Regions from separate parts of the Streptomyces sp. NPDC048751 genome, predicted to be linked through region 2. Evidence: riboswitches for the same ligand, from Rfam matches in the RefSeq annotation. Region 2 holds a riboswitch; each other region holds the start of a gene.
The links. A riboswitch is a leader RNA that binds a small molecule or an ion and turns the genes downstream of it on or off. The one in region 2 is predicted to bind S-adenosylmethionine.

Region 1 (5,978 bases), on a different contig from region 2:
GGCTGTTCGGCTTCCTGCTGTTCGTCCTGGGCATGTTCACCGGTTTCACCGGCTACTCGCTCCCGGACGACCTGCTCTCCGGCACCGGTGTCCGCTTCACCCAGGGCGCGATCCTGTCCGTGCCGATCGTCGGCACGTACATCTCGATGTTCCTGTTCGGCGGCGAGTTCCCCGGTCACGACTTCGTGGCCCGGTTCTACTCGATCCACATCCTGCTGCTGCCGGGCATCATGCTCGGTCTCGTGGTCGGCCACCTGATCCTGGTCTTCTACCACAAGCACACGCAGTTCGCGGGCCCCGGACGCACCAACAAGAACGTCGTCGGCATGCCGCTGCTGCCGGTCTACATGGCCAAGGCCGGAGGCTTCTTCTTCCTGGTCTTCGGCGCCATCGCGGCCCTCGCCGGCATCGCGTCCATCAACCCGATCTGGGCGATGGGCCCCTACCGGCCGGACCAGGTGTCCACGGGCGCCCAGCCCGACTGGTACATGGGCTTCGCCGAGGGTCTCATCCGTGCCATGCCGGGCTGGGAGATCAACCTCTGGGGTCACACGCTCGTCCTGGGTGTGTTCATCCCGCTGGTGCTCTTCGGTCTGTTCCTCGGCGTGATCGCGCTGTACCCGTTCATCGAGTCCTGGATCACCGGGGACAAGCGCGAGCACCACATCCTGGACCGGCCGCGCAACGCCCCGACCCGTACGGCCTTCGGTGTCGCCTGGGTCACCGGCTACATGATCATGCTGATCGGTGGTGGCAACGACATCTTCGCCACCCACTTCCATCTGTCGATCAACGCGGTCACCTGGTTCGTCCGGATCGGCTTCTTCGCCGGACCGGTCCTGGCCTTCGTCGTCACCAAGCGGATCTGCATGGGTCTCCAGCGCCGCGACAAGGACAAGATCCTGCACGGTCGCGAGACCGGCACGATCAAGCGCCTGCCGCACGGTGAGTTCATCGAGGTCCACGAGCCGCTGAGCCAGGAGGCCCTGCACACCCTCACGGCGCACGAGCAGTACAAGCCGGTCGAGATCGGCCCGACGGTCGACGAGAACGGCGTCGAGCGCAAGGTGAAGGGCTCCGAGAAGCTGCGCGCCAAGCTGAGCGAGGCGTACTACGGCGAGGAGTCCCAGATCCCCAAGCCCACCGCCGAGGAGTACAGGGAGATCACGAGCGGCCACGGCCACCACTGATCGTCGCGGCGTCGCCACGCCACCAGCGAAGGGCCCCGTCCGGTCTTCGGACGGGGCCCTTCGCCGTGCCTTCCGGCTGGATAGGGTGGGCTCACACTCTTCTACGACACCCCGGAGCGGCCCCATGAGCGCTGTGACCCCCGCTGGAGGCGACACCGCGGCGGGCCGTTCCTGGCCCAAGCTGCTGAACGGCCTGCTGGACGGCCACGACCTCACCGCGGACGACACCGCCTGGGCGATGGACCTGATCATGCGCGGCGAGGCGACCGACGCGCAGATCGCCGGGTTCGCGGTGGCACTGCGCGCCAAGGGCGAGACCGTCCAGGAGATCAACGGGCTCGTCCGGACGATGTACGAGCACGCCAACGTCATCGAGGTGCCGGGGCGCACCGTCGACATCGTGGGCACGGGCGGCGACGGCGCGAAGACGGTGAACATCTCCACGATGTCCTCGATCGTCATCGCCGGCACGGGTGCCAAGGTCGTCAAGCACGGCAACCGGGCCGCGTCCTCCGCGTCCGGCGCCTCGGACGTCCTGGAGAAGCTCGGCGTCAACCTCGAACTGACCCCGAAGCGGGTGGCCGAGGTGGCCGAGGAGGCCGGGATCACCTTCTGCTTCGCCATCAAGTTCCACCCGGCGCTGCGTCATGTGGCCGCCGCCCGTGGACAGTTGGGCATCCGGACGACCTTCAACGCCCTCGGTCCGCTCACCAACCCCGCGAAGGTGAAGGCCCAGGCGGTGGGCGTCGCCGACCCGCGTCTGGCCCCGCTCATCGCCGGCGTCCTCGCCGAGCGCGGCAACTCCTCCCTCGTCTTCCGGGGTGACGACGGCTTCGACGAGCTGACCACGACCGCCACCTCCCGGGTGTGGGTCGTGCGCGACGGCAAGGTGACCGAGGAGACCTTCGACCCGCGCGACGTCGGCATCGAGCTCGTGCCGGTGGAGGCGCTGCGCGGCGCCGACCCGTCGTACAACGCGGAGGTCGCCAGACGGCTGCTGGAGGGCGAGAGGGGCCCGGTCCGCGACGCCGTCCTGCTGAACTCGGCGGCGGCGCTCGTGGCGCTCGACCCGGGCCCCGGAACGCTGGCCGAGCAGATCGGCGCCGGCATGGCCAAGGCCGCCGAGTCGATCGACTCGGGAGCGGCGAAGCGTTCGCTCGAGCGCTGGGTGGCCGCGAGCAACGCCTAGGGCCTGTCCGGCGGATCAGGTCGCTGGAAACCGACGTGCGGTCCCGCGATCCGGACACGGGTTGCGGGACCGCGATCACTTCACGTACGTTCCTGTCCAGGTCATGAGTGACAGTCATGAGGCCCCGGCCGACTGTCCGGCAACCCTCCGTCCGTGGCGGGGTGCCCCGGGTGAGGACCAGGCCGTAGGCAGTGAGGTCTACGGCAAGCGCGGATCCCTCATACACCAGGGATCCTGGTCATCGAGGGAGCCTTCCGTGAGCAAGCGAATGCGCTAGGGCGTCGAGCCCCGCCTCCGCACACCCGTCTTCACTCTCCTCCTTCCTCTCACGGGAGTTCCGTCATGTCTGTCCTCAGTGCTGCCTCCACCGCTGTCTCCACCCAGCCCCTTTGTGCCCCGCTGCCCGTTCTGGGCCGGGATGTCACCGTCCCGCTCGTCACGGGCGGCGAAGTCACCTACGCAGCGCTCGACTACGCCGCCAGCGCCCCCGCCCTCCAGCGGGTCTGGGACGACGTGGCGGCCTACGCCCCGTACTACGGCAGCGTCCACCGGGGTGCCGGCTACCTCTCCCAGCTGTCGACGGACCTCTTCGAGAACGCCCGCAGGACGGTCGCCGAGTTCCTCGACTGCCGAGCCGACGACCAGCTGATCTTCACCCGCTCGACGACGGACTCCCTCAACCTGCTGGCTCAGGCCCTCCCCGCCGACTGCCAGGTCTTCGTCTTCGAGACCGAGCACCACGCCTCGCTGCTGCCCTGGCAGCACGCCCGGGTCACCTACCTCGACGCCCCGCGCACCCCGCGGCAGGCGGTGGCGACCCTGGAGCGCGCCCTCGCCGACCGTGCCCCCCACGGCCCGGCCCTCGTCTGTGTCACCGGCGCCTCCAACGTCACCGGCGAGCTGTGGCCCGTACAGGAGCTGGCCGCCGCCGCCCACGCGCACGGCGCCCGTATCGTCCTGGACGCCGCCCAGCTGGCCCCCCACCACCCGGTGTCACTGAAGGACCTCGACGTCGACTGGGTCGCGTTCTCCGGCCACAAGCTGTACGCCCCGTTCGGCTCCGGCGTCCTCGCCGGCCGCGCCGACTGGCTGCGCGAGGCCGACCCCTACCTCGCGGGCGGCGGCGCCAGCCGCAAGGTGACCCGGCGCGAGGACGGGGGAGTGGACGTCGAGTGGCACGACAGCGCCGCACGGCACGAGGCGGGATCACCCAACGTCATCGGCGCCTACTCCATCGCCTCGGCCTGCAAGGCGCTGACCGAGGCCGGCTTCGACACCCTGGTCGCCCGCGAGCAGTACCTGATCGAGAAGGTCCGCACGGGCCTCGCCGAGGTCCCCGAGGTCCGGATCCTGTCCCTCTTCGGCGACGACGCCCCCCGCGTCGGCGTGATCTCCTTCGTCGTCGACGGCTGGAACAGCTCCCACTTCGCCGCCGCCCTCTCCGCCGAGTACGGCATCGGCGTCCGCGACGGCCTCTTCTGCGCCCACCCCCTCGTCCGCACCCTCCTGGGCAGCGACCCCCAGACCCAGGGCGAGTGCGGCGCCCCCGAGGCGGCCCCCGGCGAGAAGTCCCTCAACGCCATCCGCGTCAGCTTCGGCGCGGGAACCCCGGACGAACACGTGGACCGCTTCGTGAGCGCGGTCCGGGAACTGGTGAGCAACGGTGCCAAGTGGCAGTACCGCACGGAGGAGGGCCGCTGCGTCCCGGCGGTGTGACGGGCGTTCGCCAGTTGGCGGTGTTCAGGGGGTCAGGAGTCCAGCCCGATGGCGAAAGCCGCCTCAAGATCATGCTGCGAGTACGTCCGAAACGCCACATGCGTGTCCGTGGCCTCCACCCCGGGAATCTTGCTGATCCGCCCGGGAATGACATCCGCCAGATCCTCATGCGCCCGCACCCGGACCATGGCGATCAAGTCATACGTGCCGGTGACGGAGAAGACCTCGCTGACGGACTCCAGCGCGGCGATCGACTCCGCGATCTCCGGAATCCGGTCCACGCTGGTCTTGATGAGCACGATCGCGGTGATCACGGCTGGTTCTCTCCCTCGGGGGCCGGAGCTGGGGCGGCCCTCACTCTAGTCGTCGACCTGAAGGACGCCCACGCGTAGAGGAAGCCCAGCCCGAAGCCCACCAGGTGCGCCAGGTACGCCACCCCGGGCCCCTGACCGGCCCGCGCCGCCGCCAGCCACTGCACGGCCACCCAGAACGGCAGCACGACCCACGCGGGGAGGCGCAGGGGCAGGAAGAACAGGAACGGCAGGAGACTGGTCACCCGCGCCCGGGGAAAGAGGTACAGGAACGCACCGAGGACGGCGGAGATCGCCCCGGACGCGCCCACCAGCGACTGCTCGGAGCCGGGGTTGGCGACCGCGTACCCCAGCAGGGCGAGGGAGCCGCAGCCGACGTAGAACAGGGTGAAGTGGACGCGGCCCATCCGTTCCTCGGTCATCGCGCCGAAGACGTAGAGGAAGAGCATGTTGCCCAGCAGGTGCACCCAGCTGCCGTGGACGAAGAGGGCCGTGGCGGGGGTCAGGGCCGCTCGGGGGGAACCCTCGAACAGTTCTGCGGGGATCACACCCCAGCGCCGGAAATAGGCCCGCTGCGCCAGGAGCAGCTCCTCGCCGGAGCCGTACGCCGGGTTGAGCCCCGAGGCCGGGCCGACCAGGAAGACCGCGCAGCACACGACGATCAGCGCGTACGTCACCGGCGTGGATGTCCGACGAACCGCCCTGATCGCCTTGGTCGTGCTGCCGAGCGTGACGCTCCTGTTGCTGATCATGACCACAGAGCATGACGTAACGGACGCGCGGGCACAGACCGCCTCGCCGCCGTGGACGCCCGAGCGGCGAGTACCCGCCAGGCCGTAGGGTTACGAGCCACACGGACCGGGGAGCCTTGGGCGCGACCCGACACCGCGAGAACGACGACACTAGAACGACGACACTAGAAGGAAGCGGACAAGTCACGATGACGGTTCCCCTGCCGACCGCCACCACGCGGTGGCGCTGCACCCTCTGCGGCAACCTCACCCGGTTCGACGTGACGCGCTCGTCGAAGGTCGTCGAGTACGTCCACCTCGACCTCGCGGGCGAGCCGAAGGTCGAGGAGCGCGAGGTGGTCAGTGAGACCATCGAGTCGGTGCGGTGCCGCTGGTGCAACGCCGTGGACCAGGTGGAACTCGTGGACAGGCCGGGCGCCGGCTCCTGACTGGGAGCGGCCCCGCACAGGCATTGGGGTGTGACGGATGGCGGAGACCACGGGCGGGGGGCCGGGCGACGGCGCCGCCGAGGTGCTCGACCGTCCGCTGCCCGACGGCGTACGGCGCAGGGTCGTACAGATCGTCTCGGACGGCTTCGGCGGCCTGACCGTCGCCGAACTGCCCGCGCAGCTGCGGCAGTACGCCCGCTTCGCACCCAACCGGCGGGCCAAGTTCGCGGGCAACGCGATGGCGGCCGCGCTGGAGACCGACCCGCTGTTCCGACAGCGCATCGGGGAGAAGCTCAGAGAGGCCCAGCCGGAGCTCGCCGGCGCTCTGGACTCCGGCTCGCCGCCCCCGGCCGCGGACCCGCTCGACGTGGCGGCCGCGGCCTACGTACTGC
Region 2 (5,978 bases):
ACGACCTCGACGTAGTCGGCGGCCTCATCGAAGTGGTCGGTGAGCAGTTCCTGCCCGGCCGGACTCTGGATGCCCTCCAGGCTGAACGGTGGAAAGGTGCGGCGACCGAAGTGAGCGGCCTCGTGCGGCCGGGGCGAGATCTGCACGCGCAGGCCGGCCCGGCCGCTGCTGACGTAGTCGAGAGTGGCGATCGCCTTGGAGATGTGGAACGGCTCCGTGTGGGTGGCGATCACGGTCTGCACCAGTCCGATGTGCCGGGTCAAGGGTGCGATACGGGACGCGATCAGTACGGCGTCCAGGCGTCCGCGGACCTGATCGGTACGGCCGTCCGGCTCACCGATGGGGGTCCCCCCGGTCGAGCGAAGTCGAGACTGGGGGAGCGAGGACTGCAGGCCGAGTCCGTCCTCAAGGGTGACGAAGTCGAGCAGGCCGCGTTCGGCCTCGGCGACCAGGTCGGCCCAGTAGCCCGCGGTGAACAGGTCCCGGGGGCGGGCGACTTGCTCGCGCCAGGAGGCGGGATGCCAGCCGGTGCCGTCGAGGGCGACGGCAAGGTGCAGGGGGGCAGCGGGAGTTGCGGACACGAGGGTGCCTTCCTGGAGGTCCGTACGAGATCGCCGGCCCGCGGGAGTCGGGGCGCACGGCGGCTGGGGAAACGGGGTCAGGAGCTACAGAGGGAGCCGGCCACGCGCTGGAGGTCGATGTGGGGCCGGGAGTGGAGGCGGACGGCACGCAGTACACGTGTCACGTGTCGCACCTCCGTCCGAGCGGACCATGCACTCACCTTCGACAAGGACAACGGCACGGCTATGCCGTTTCTTCCAGCGCGGCGGCCCCGGTGTGCCGGACGAGCGAGAAGACGGTACGGCGGCGCAGGGTGAACCCGATCGACTCGTACAGCCGGATCGCGTTCGCGTTGGTGGCCGCGGCGTGCAGGAAGGGGCGTTCGCCGCGTTCCCTGATGCCGGCGGCGACCGCGCGGACCAGACGGGTGGCCAGGCCCCGGCCGCGGTGGGCGGGGTCGGTGCACACAGCGCTGATCTCCGTCCAGCCCGGCGGGTGCAGCCGCTCCCCGGCCAGGGCGATCAGCCGGCCCTGGTGGCGGATGCCGAGGTAGGTGCCCAGTTCGACGGTGCGGGGCAAATAGGGGCCGGGCTCGGTGCGGGCGACCAGGTCGAGGATCTCGGGCACGTCGCCGGGGCCGAGCCGTACGGCCTCGGGATCGGGCTCGGCGCGCAGGGCGGTGTCCACGAGCTGGACGCCGTGTCCGGTGCGCACCACCTCCCAGCCCACCGCCGCCTCGGTCACGCCCCGCACCGCGGCGGTGCCGCCAGGGCCGACGAGTGCGGCGAGGTCGGCCCAGGCACGCGGGTCGTCCTCGTCGGAGAGGGCGTGGAAGGGTGCCACGTCCTGGTGGTAGCGGGCGGCGTGGCCGATTCGTTGGGCGAAGTGGACGTGGGGGCCGGTGAGCGCGGCCCAGGCGGGGTTGTCCAGGATGTGCGAGGAGCTGGCGTCGATGCTGGTCACGGACATGGTGTGGCAGTCTCCGGGGTGCGGCTCGGGGTGTCCGGCGCGCGGGGACTCCACCGCGAGGCGGCGGTGGAGTCCGGTCACGCGATGGTCAGGAGTTGTCGAGGGGCAGTCCGGGCGGGTTGACCTCGGACTTCGCGACGGCTTCGTTGGAGAGGTTGTAGGCCTTGAGCCACTCGGCGTACTGACCGTTCTTGATCAGGTAGTTGATGGCGTCGGCGAGCGGCTTGGCCAGGCCGCTGTCCTTCTTCGCGGTGGCCGCGATCAGGCCCTGCAGGCTCGCGCCGGCACCGGAGTATGTGCCTGCGGTGCGGGTGGCGTTGGGCGTGTTCGCGACCTGGCGGTTGTGGTAGGCGATGCCGGGGTTGGGGCCCAGGTACGCGTCGATCTTGCCGCTGGACAGGGCGAGGTAGACGCTGTTGCTGTCCTGGAAGTACTTGACGGTGAGCTTCTTGCCCTCCTTGGCCAGCTTCGCCTTCCACTCCAGGAGGATCTTTTCCTGGTTGGTGCCTGAGCTGACGGAGACGGTCTTGCCGGCGAGGTTCTCGTAGTTGTCGTCGAAGTTCCAGGTGCTCTTCTTCGGCACCACGAAGGCGAGGTTGTCCTGCCGGTAGGAGGCGAACTCGTACTTCTTCTTTCGCTCCTCGGTGTCGGTGACGTTGGAGAAGGCCACGTCGACCTTCCCGCTGTCGATGCCGACGAAGAGGTTCTCCCAGGTGGAGTTCTTCACCTCGGGCTGGAGGCCGAGGACCGCGGCGACCAGGCGGCCGAAGTCGGGCTCCGCGCCGGTGAGTGTCTTCTGGTCGCTGCCCACGTAGGCCAGCGGCGGGAAGCCGGCCGGGAGGGCGCCGATGCCGATCTCCAGCTTGCCGCTCTTCCTGACGGCGGCGGGGAGTTCGGCGCTGACGGACTTGACCTCGGAGACCTTGATGGAGGTCTGCTGGGCGGCGCCGTTGGAGACCTGGCCGATGACGACCTCGCCGGACTTGGCGGCGGCCTGGGTGGAGGTGGCCGCGTCGCTGTTGCCACCGCAGGCGGCGAGCCCGGTGGCCAGGGAGGCGACGGCGGTCGCCGCGGTGATGCCGCGTATCAGGCTGCGTCGGGTGAACTGGGTGGGCATGGCTGTTCCTTGTCGCTGGAGGTGGTGAGGGTGGAGTGGGCGGAGTGGGGGGAGGTCTACGCGGGCGGCGGTCAGAGGACCTTGCTGAGGAAGTCCCTGGTCCGCTCGTGCCGCGGCTTGTCGAGGACCTCGGAGGGCGGGCCCTGCTCGATGATCTTGCCGCCGTCGATGAAAACGACCCGGTCGGCGATCTCGCGGGCGAAGCCGATCTCGTGGGTGACGATGAGAAGCGTGGTGCCGCTGGTCGCCAGGTCCTTGATGACGGCGAGGACTTCGCCGACGAGTTCGGGGTCGAGGGCGGAGGTGGGCTCGTCGAAGAGGATGACGCCGGGGCGCAGGGCGAGGGCGCGGGCGATGGCCACGCGCTGCTGCTGGCCGCCGGAGAGCTGGCGCGGGTAGGCGCCGGTCTTGTCGCCGAGGCCGACCCGGCCGAGCAGTTCGCGGGCCAGCTCCTGGGCCTCGGACTTGCCGAGCCTGCCAGTGGCGACCGGGGCGGCGGCCACGTTGTCCAGGACGGTCAGGTGCGGGAAGAGGTTGAAGTTCTGGAAGACGAACCCGATCCGCCCGCGCTGGGTGAGGATGGCCCGCTCGCTCAGCTCCTTGAGCCGCTCGCCCTGCCGCTTTACGCCGATCAGCTCGCCATTGATGCTGACGTAGCCGATCTCGGGCTTCTCCAGGTGGTTGATGACCCGCAACAGGGTGGACTTTCCGGAGCCGGAGGGGCCGAGGATCACGGTGACCTCGCCGGGGCGGACGGTCAGGTCCACGCCGTCCAGCACCCGATGGGTGCCGTACCACTTGTGCACGTCGTGCACCTCGACGGTGGCGGCCTCGACGTCCGCCAGGGCCTCGATGGTGTCGGCGGTCATACGGCGGCCTCCCGGCGGATGCGCTCCCGCAGGCCGGTGAGCCCGATGCGGAGCTTCTGCAGCGGCGTCGGCGGCAGGCCGCGGGTGGCACCGCGGGCGTAGTACCGCTCGACATAGAACTGGACGACGGAGACGACGCTGGTCAGGATCAGGTACCAGACGGTGACGACCAGCAGCAGCGGCACGATGTCGCCGGGGTAGGTGGAACCCATGGTCTGCGCGGAGCCGAACAGGTCCAGCAGGGAGACGTAGAAGACCAGCGAGGTGCCCTTGATCAGGCCGATGAGCTGGTTGACGTAGTTCGGGATGATCGAGCGCAGCGCCTGCGGAAAGACGATCTTCCGGAACTGGTAGCCCTTCGGCAGGCCCAGCGCCGCCGCCGCCTCGTGCTGCCCCTGGTCGACGGACAGGATTCCGCCGCGAACGACCTCGGCCGCGTAGGCGGCCTCGTTGAGGCTGAGGCCGATCACGGCGACGACCATGTCGGTGGCGAGCTTCGACTCGTCGAAGGAGAAGAAGGCCGGGCCGAAGGGAATGCCGACGCTCAACGTCTTGTACAGGGCACTGAAGTTGTAGAGGAAGATCAGTACCACGATGAGCGGGACGGAGCGCAGCGCCCAGACGTAGGTCCAGCTGACCGCGCGCAGCACGGGGCTCTTCGACAGCCGGGCCAGGGCGAGCACGATGCCGCCGATCAGGCCGAGCACCGCGCTGTAGGCGGTGACTTCGAGGGTGATGAGCAGGCCGTCGAGGATGGTGGGGCGCAGGAACCAGTAGCCCCAGCGGTCCCACTGGTAGAAGGGGTTGGAGACCAGTCCGTGCACGAACTGGGCGACCAGGACGAGCACCACCGCGGTGGCGATCCAGCGTCCGGGGCGCCGCAGCGGCAGAACTCGCTGGGCAGTGAGGGCTTTCGATGGTTGGTCGGCGGTCGGCGCCTCGGGGAGGGTGACGGTGGCGCCAGGGGGTTCACTCATGGTGGGCTCCGGCTGGGTCGGACACCCCGGACGGCGCGGCGGCATGCGGCGGCGCATGCGACAGCGAGGTAACAGGGGCGGGGAGGACAACGGCACACCGCAGGGGCGGTGTTCGTCAGGGATTGCGGGGGGGCTGCGGGGAGGTGTCAGCCCCGACAGCGGGCACAGCCCGGTGCGGTACACAGTGCGCTGTTCACGCGGAGCAGATCGACGGCGCGATCGGCGACGAGAGGGTTCGGGTACGGCTGTACGCAGCCCTGGGAGCGGCGCGTGGCCGTCCTGAGAGCTGCGTACATGGCGTCACCATCACTGTTCCGGCCCGTGTGGGCCTCGCGCTTACCGAAACGTCTTCGGTCCGGTCGTCACCTGGGGCACCCCACCGCGGAGCGAGGGTTGCCGGTCAGCAAGCCAGGGCTTGTTGCTGACACTCATGACCGTTCTGGGCCGTAGTTAAGACAATTGCCCGAACGAATGTCAACGCCGGTCCACCAGGTGGAACGGCTGACGGGCCGCGTGTGCTGCCCAGTCCAGGATCTGGACGGCCGCTCCGGCGGCCTCCAGGCCCTGGCAGCGGGCGTGGTGACGGCGTTCGATGCCGTCGAGGTCGAGGTGGCCGCCGAAGGCAGGGTGGGCGGCGAGCCGGCGGGCGTAGGCCCACAGGGTCGGGTGGTCGGCGATGCGTTGGACGGCGGAGGCGTCGAGGTGGTTGCGGTGGACGGTGTCGAGCTGGACCAGGGCGACCCACAACTCGACGTCGGCGGCGGTGATTTCGTCGCGGATCAGATACGTGCGTCCTTCGATCCAGCGTTCCAGGGCCCCAAGCGTTTCGAGCAGCATGCCAAGTGCCGTGTCACGTTCCACCGGCGCGCCACCGGCCGATCCGGCGTGCTGCGCGGCCTGTTCGATGCCCTGAGCGCACATCCGCTCGACGGCCTCGATCTCCGACTCCGTGCCGCACGGGTAGAGCGAGGGGCGGTCGCCGCCAAACCGGCGGTCGAGGTCGCGCATGATGTCCGGGGTGTGGGTGCTGACGATCCGCCCGGACCAGTCGTCGCTGAGCACCGGCGCGACGGCCGGACCAGGGTACCGGTGGGCGCTGGCCTCGTACAACGGACGCAGGACGGAGTGGCCGCCCTCGGGGCAGTCGGGGACCGCGGGCAGGAAGGTGGCCGGACAGACGGTGTCCAGGCCGAGCAGGCTGTGGGTGACGGCGATGCGCAGGCCGCCGGGACAGGCGGTCGACAGATGGAGGCGGTAGCGGCCCGGAACGGCGTAGTGGCCGCTGCGCGCGTCCCGGCCGATCCGGCCCCGGAAGGCGGACGCGGGCCGGTCGTCGGCGTGGGCGGCCAGCGGTGTGACAGTCATGACTCTCCCCGGGAGCGGGCGCGGACGTACGCGCGGCGGAAGCGACGTCGGGTGAGGGAGCGGAGTTCTCCCGTACGCACCGGACGGCACGACGCCCGAGGGCGTCTCCGGTGCGGGATG
Region 3 (5,978 bases), on a different contig from region 2:
CTCCGCTCCGACGGCGTCCCCGGCCTCCTCGTGTGCAGCGGCAGCGCCGAGGTCACCGAACTGGCCGAACGCGCGGACCTCGTGGTCGACGGCCCGGCAGGGGTCGTAGCGCTGCTGCGGGCCCTGGCGGATCAGCTGGACTGAAGATCGCGCAGCGCGTTCAGCTGGTCCAGGAACCACTGGGTGGGGGGCAGGGCGGTCGCCGCGGCAGCCAGCCGCTTCGTCCGCTCCGCCCGCTCCTCCGGCTTCATGGACAACGCCTCGTGCAGCGCCCGCGCGGTCTCCATCACGTCGAACGGGTTGACGGTGATCGCGTCCTCGCCCAGCTCCCAGTACGCCCCCGCCTCCCGCGACAGCACCAGCGCGCACCCCTCGTCGGAGACGACCGGCACCTCCTTCGCGACGAGGTTCATGCCGTCCCGGATGGGGTTGACCAGGGCCACGTCGCCGAGGCGGTAGGCCGCCAGGGAACGCGCGAAGTCGTCCTTGAGGTGCAGGACGACGGGGGTCCAGCCCGGGGTGCCGTACTGCTCGTTGATCTCCTCCGCCACCCGCCGCACCTCGGCCATGTAGTCGCGGTAGACCGCGAGGTCCTGGCGGGAGGGGTAGGCGAAGGCGACGTGCACCACCCGTTCGCGCCACTCGGGGTGGTCCTCCAACAGCTGCCGGTACGCCAGCAGGCCGCGCACGATGTTCTTCGACAGCTCGGTCCGGTCGACGCGGACGATGGTCCTGCGGAGGCTGCCGTCGGGGGCCGTGCCGATCTCCTCGCGCAGCGCCGCCATCCGCTCCTCGACGTCCGCCTGGTGCGCCCGCTCGCGCAGGAACTCCGCGTCGGCGCCGAGGCCGTGCACGGAGATGCGCGTGCGGTGGCCGGGCCGGGTCCAGTCGCGCGCGTACTCGAGCGTCGCCCTGAGCCCGTCGTCGCCCTGCCGGCCGACGATCTGCGGGTCCATCGCCTCCGCGCACTCGGCGAACGCCGCCGCCCACCGACGGGTCAGGAACCCGAGCCGGTCCGCACCGAGCATGCCCAGCACCAGCTGCGAACGGATGTCGTCGGGAAGCATCGCGAAGTAGTCCACCGGCGCCCACGGCGTGTGCGTGAAGTGCCCGATGCGCAGGTCGGGGCGCAGCTCGCGGAGCATGCCGGGGACGAGACAGAGGTGGTAGTCCTGCACCAGGACCGCCGCCCCCTCGGCCGCCTCCTCGGCCAGCGCCTCGGCGAACGCGCGGTTGTAGGCCTCGTACGCCGCCCACTGGCGCCGGAACTCCGCGTCGAAGACCGGCTCCAGCGGGGTGAGGTACAGCATGTGGTGGACGAACCACAGCACCGAGTTGGCGATGCCGTTGTACGCGTCCGAGTGCACGTCCGCCGGAATGTCCAGCATCCGTACGCCCTTCTCGCCCACCCCGCGCCGGATCGCCTCCCGGTCGCCGTCGGACAGCGCCGAGCACACCCACAGGGCGCCGGCGTCCGGGTCGATGGCCGACAGGCCCGAGACGACCCCTCCGCCGCCCCGCTTGGCGTGCAGCGAGCCGTCCTCCTGGACCGTGTACGAGACCGGGCCGCGGTTGGACGCGACCAGCACCTGAGCAGCAGCGTCGTGCGTGGAAGCCATACGCCTCAACTTAGCCCGGCCTGTAAACGCTCAAACGTACGATCGCGCTTCGTGGACAGCCGTATACGGCTCCCCGCGCGTCACGCCACCTTGCGCGCGGCGTACTCCGCGATCTCCGTCATCGGCGGACGCTCCTCCGTGTCCACGGAGTACGTACGCGGCTCGAACCCGTCCTCGCCCCGCTCGAACTGGATGAGGGACGGACGGATCAGATGCCCGCGGGCCAGCCTCAGCTGGGCGGTGCGGTAGATCGCGGCGGCCATCCGGCCCAACGCCTGCCCGTCCTGGTGGCGGTGCTTGCGCACCCCGACGTCGACCTGGGCGAGGGCGTCGAGCCCGACCAGGTGCAGGGAGTCGACCAGCATGCCCAGCTCCACGCCGTAGCCGACGGGGAAGGGAAGCTGTTCCAGGAGGGAGCGGCGGGCCGCGTACTCGCCGCCGAGCGGCTGCACGAACCCCGCCAGCTGCGGCCAGTGCATGTTCAGCAGCGGGCGGGCCATGAGCTCGGTGACCCGGCCGCCCTGGCCGGCCGCCCCGCCGAGCGGACGGTCGTACATCCCCTTGACGAGATCGACGTCCGGGTCGGTGAGCAGGGGGCCCACGATCCCGGAGACGAAGTCGGAGGAGAACTCCTTCAGGTCGGCGTCGATGAAGCAGACGATGTCCCCGCCGGTCACCAGCAGGGAGCGCCACAGCACCTCGCCCTTGCCGGGCACGGTCGGGATACGCGGGAGTATGTCGTCGCGGTGGACGACCCGGGCGCCCGCGGCGGCGGCCACCTCGGAGGTGCGGTCGGTCGATCCCGAGTCGACGACGACGATCTCGTCGACGAGCGGGACCTGCTGTATCAGGTCGTGGCGGATGACGGCGACGATGTCGCCGACGGTCTCCTCCTCGTTGAGCGCGGGCAGCACGACACTGACCGACTGGCCCGTCCGCTGTTTGGCGGCCAGGATCTGGTGCAGCGGGCGATCGGTCACGGACCAGGAGCGGGTGCTCAGCCAGCGCTCGACTTCTTCCAGCACAGTCTGCGGCTCCTCACGGGTTGTCTCGCGGTTCGGACGACTATCTCAACTGTCCTGGCCTTCGGTTACAGTCTTGGACAACGCTGGTGACCATCGCATGTCGGGGGTCATGTGCGTCAACAACCACATACCGCTCATCCAGAGGGGCAGAGGGAAACGGCCCGTTGAAGCCCCGGCAACCCTCCAGCCGGTCTCGTAGATCACTGTCGATCGCCAGCGAGGCTCCCGGCTAGGGAAGGTGCCAAATCCGTCTCGCGGCGAGATGCGTCGTGAGGAAGATGAGGAGAAAGGGCCTCGCCTCCATGGCTGTGCAGACTGTTGCAAGCACCACCGACTCCACCGTAGACCTCGGCCCCGCCGCCGCGCTGAGCTGTCGTGAGTGCGGTCACCGCGTGCCCCTCGGCCCGGTCTTCGCCTGCGAGGAGTGTTTCGGCCCGCTCGAGATCGCCTACGACTTCTCCTCCTACGACACGGAGGAGCTGCGCAAGCGCATCGAGGCGGGCCCCGCGAACATCTGGCGCTACGCCCCGTTGCTGCCCGTCCCGGCCGACGTGGCGGACAAGCCGAACATCAACCCCGGCTGGACCAAGCTCGTCAAGGCCGACAACCTGGCCCGCGAGCTGGGCGTCGACGCCGGCAAGCTCTTCGTCAAGGACGACTCCGGCAACCCGACGCACTCCTTCAAGGACCGTGTCGTCGCCCAGGCGCTGGAGGCCGCCCGCGCCTTCGGCTTCACCACCCTCTCCTGCTCCTCCACCGGCAACCTCGCCGGCGCGGTGGGCGCCGCGGCCGCCCGCGCCGGTTTCCGCTCGTGTGTGTTCATCCCGCACGACCTGGAGCAGGGCAAGGTCGTCATGGCCGCCATCTACGGCGGCGAGCTCGTCGGCATCGAGGGCAACTACGACGACGTGAACCGCTTCTGCTCCGAGCTCATCGGCGACCCGGCGGGCGAGGGCTGGGGCTTCGTCAACGTCAACCTGCGGCCGTACTACGCGGAGGGGTCCAAGACCCTGGCGTACGAGATCTGCGAGCAGCTCGGCTGGCGGCTCCCGGACCAGCTGGTCGTGCCGATCGCCTCCGGCTCGCAGCTCACGAAGATCGACAAGGGTCTGCAGGAGCTGATCAAGCTCGGTCTCGTCGAGGACAAGCCGTACAAGATCTTCGGCGCGCAGGCCGAGGGCTGCTCGCCGGTGTCGGTGGCCTACAAGGCGGGCCACGACGTCGTCCGGCCGCAGAAGCCGAACACCATCGCCAAGTCCCTCGCCATCGGCAACCCGGCCGACGGGCCGTACGTCCTCGACATCGCGCGCCGTACGGGCGGTGCCGTGGAGGACGTCAACGACGAGCAGGTCGTCGACGCGATCAAGCTGCTCGCCCGGACGGAGGGCATCTTCGCGGAGACCGCCGGCGGGGTGACCGTGGGTGTGGCGCGCAAGCTGATCGAGAACGGTCTGCTGGACCCGACCCTCACCACTGTCGTGCTGAACACCGGCGACGGCCTCAAGACCCTCGACGCGGTGGCCGGCACCGGGCTCACCGCCACCATCCGCCCGAACCTGGACTCCTTCCGAGAGGCTGGCCTCGCATGAGCGTGACCGTCCGCATCCCCACCATCCTGCGCACCTACACCGGTGGCCAGGCCGAGGTCGCCGCCGAGGGCGCGAACCTGGGCGAGGTCATCGCCGACCTGGAGAAGAACCACACGGGCATCGCGGCCCGCGTTCTCGACGACCAGGGCAAGCTGCGCCGCTTCGTCAACGTGTACGTCAACGACGACGACGTCCGCTTCGAGCAGGGTCTGGAGACGGCCACCCCGGACGGTGCCGGTGTCTCCATCATTCCGGCGGTCGCCGGAGGCTGATCATTACCTTCGGTAACATCAGTTACCGAGAGTTCATCGAATTGCCCCCTCCGTGAGAGAAGCGGAGGGGGCAATTCTGTGTGGTTGAGCGCGGTACAGTTGGGGAACACGCTGTTTTTCGCGTACCGAACGCCTCTGTTTTACGGCTCCACATGCGATGAGAAGTAGCCAAAGTGTGTGGTTCTTTTGCGCCATTTGCTCCTTTTGTGGAGCCCGACTTGCCCAGAATTCTGGTGAATTCTCGGTAAATTCCCGACCGGCCATGCCCGGAATTCTCGTCCGATTGACCTGTTGCAGACGGCAGTTGGACAGATACATTCGGCCGCGGTCGACGCGTTCCGGCGCACGCCCCCAACCAAAGCGGGGGGTGAGGTCTGACCCGGATCCGCGAAGTGTGGATCTGTGCAAGGGCCAGTAATAGGGGAGTTAGGCATGGCTCAGGGCACCGTCAAGTGGTTCAACGCGGAGAAGGGGTACGGCTTCATCGCGGTCGACGGTGGTGCGGATGTTTTCGTCCACTACAGCGCGATTCAGATGGACGGCTACCGCACCCTGGAGGAGGGTCAGCGGGTCGATTTCGAGATCTCGCAGGGCCAGAAGGGGCCGCAGGCGGACATGGTCCGACTCGCGACCGGCTGAAGCACGCGCCGACGCAGCGTCGTTCTTCTGAACATCTTCGAAGGGCTCGTACCTCCCGGGGTACGAGCCCTTCGGTCTGCCCGGACGCGCCCGGACGCGCCGCGCGGGAGCCGCGGCACCCGGCGTTCACCTGCGGATGCGGGGAAGGCGCTTGCACTCGGCAGGGGCGAGTGCTAATCATTGCGTTAGCACTCTGAAGGTGAGAGTGACAACGAAGGACCGGGTCGGTGAGGCCCGCACGCCGGGTGGGGCAAGGAACCACGAGGCAGGCGAGCCGTCCGTCGCGGGCGCGGGCGCGGTCCGAAGGAATCACCCCCAGTCCTGGAGGGACCACTTCACATGGCCAAGATCATCGCGTTCGACGAGGAGGCGCGGCGCGGCCTCGAGCGCGGCATGAACCAGCTCGCGGACGCCGTGAAGGTGACGCTCGGCCCCAAGGGCCGCAACGTCGTCCTCGAGAAGAAGTGGGGCGCCCCCACGATCACCAACGATGGTGTCTCCATCGCCAAGGAGATCGAGCTCGAGGACCCGTACGAGAAGATCGGCGCCGAGCTGGTCAAGGAAGTCGCCAAGAAGACGGACGACGTCGCCGGTGACGGTACGACCACCGCGACCGTTCTCGCCCAGGCGCTGGTCCGCGAGGGCCTGCGCAACGTCGCCGCCGGCGCCAACCCGATGGCCCTCAAGCGCGGTATCGAGAAGGCCGTCGAGGCCGTCTCCGGTGCCCTCCTTGAGCAGGCGAAGGATGTCGAGACCAAGGAGCAGATCGCTTCCACGGCCTCCATCTCCGCCGCCGACACCCAGATCGGCGAGCTCATCGCCGAGGCCATGGAC

Region 1: it holds a riboswitch for S-adenosylmethionine, as region 2 does, so the genes downstream of both, ACGFNV_RS21845 (aminotransferase class V-fold PLP-dependent enzyme) here and ACGFNV_RS36915 (amino acid ABC transporter permease) in region 2, are expected to answer to the same signal.
Region 3: it holds a riboswitch for S-adenosylmethionine, as region 2 does, so the genes downstream of both, thrC (threonine synthase) here and ACGFNV_RS36915 (amino acid ABC transporter permease) in region 2, are expected to answer to the same signal.

Annotation. Positions count from the first base shown of each region.
Region 1 is NZ_JBICUX010000006.1:448,211-454,188, reverse strand. It holds gene ACGFNV_RS21855 (cytochrome bc complex cytochrome b subunit) at 1-1,190, shown strand, start outside; gene trpD (anthranilate phosphoribosyltransferase) at 1,315-2,379, shown strand; SAM riboswitch class IV at 2,479-2,595, shown strand; gene ACGFNV_RS21845 (aminotransferase class V-fold PLP-dependent enzyme) at 2,722-4,095, shown strand; gene ACGFNV_RS21840 (Lrp/AsnC family transcriptional regulator) at 4,128-4,409, opposite strand; gene ACGFNV_RS21835 (rhomboid family intramembrane serine protease) at 4,406-5,158, opposite strand; gene ACGFNV_RS21830 (hypothetical protein) at 5,347-5,586, shown strand; gene ACGFNV_RS21825 (NYN domain-containing protein) at 5,624-5,978, shown strand, end outside.
Region 2 is NZ_JBICUX010000015.1:76,243-82,220, reverse strand. It holds gene ACGFNV_RS36940 (LLM class flavin-dependent oxidoreductase) at 1-581, opposite strand, end outside; gene ACGFNV_RS36935 (putative leader peptide) at 659-745, opposite strand; gene ACGFNV_RS36930 (GNAT family N-acetyltransferase) at 805-1,530, opposite strand; gene ACGFNV_RS36925 (transporter substrate-binding domain-containing protein) at 1,619-2,647, opposite strand; gene ACGFNV_RS36920 (amino acid ABC transporter ATP-binding protein) at 2,719-3,516, opposite strand; gene ACGFNV_RS36915 (amino acid ABC transporter permease) at 3,513-4,493, opposite strand; SAM riboswitch class IV at 4,821-4,929, opposite strand; gene ACGFNV_RS36910 (glutathione S-transferase C-terminal domain-containing protein) at 4,968-5,858, opposite strand.
Region 3 is NZ_JBICUX010000003.1:530,280-536,257, reverse strand. It holds gene otsB (trehalose-phosphatase) at 1-144, shown strand, start outside; gene ACGFNV_RS14140 (trehalose-6-phosphate synthase) at 132-1,619, opposite strand; gene ACGFNV_RS14135 (glucosyl-3-phosphoglycerate synthase) at 1,700-2,644, opposite strand; SAM riboswitch class I at 2,776-2,929, shown strand; gene thrC (threonine synthase) at 2,947-4,233, shown strand; gene ACGFNV_RS14125 (MoaD/ThiS family protein) at 4,230-4,505, shown strand; gene ACGFNV_RS14120 (cold-shock protein) at 4,938-5,144, shown strand; gene groL (chaperonin GroEL) at 5,484-5,978, shown strand, end outside.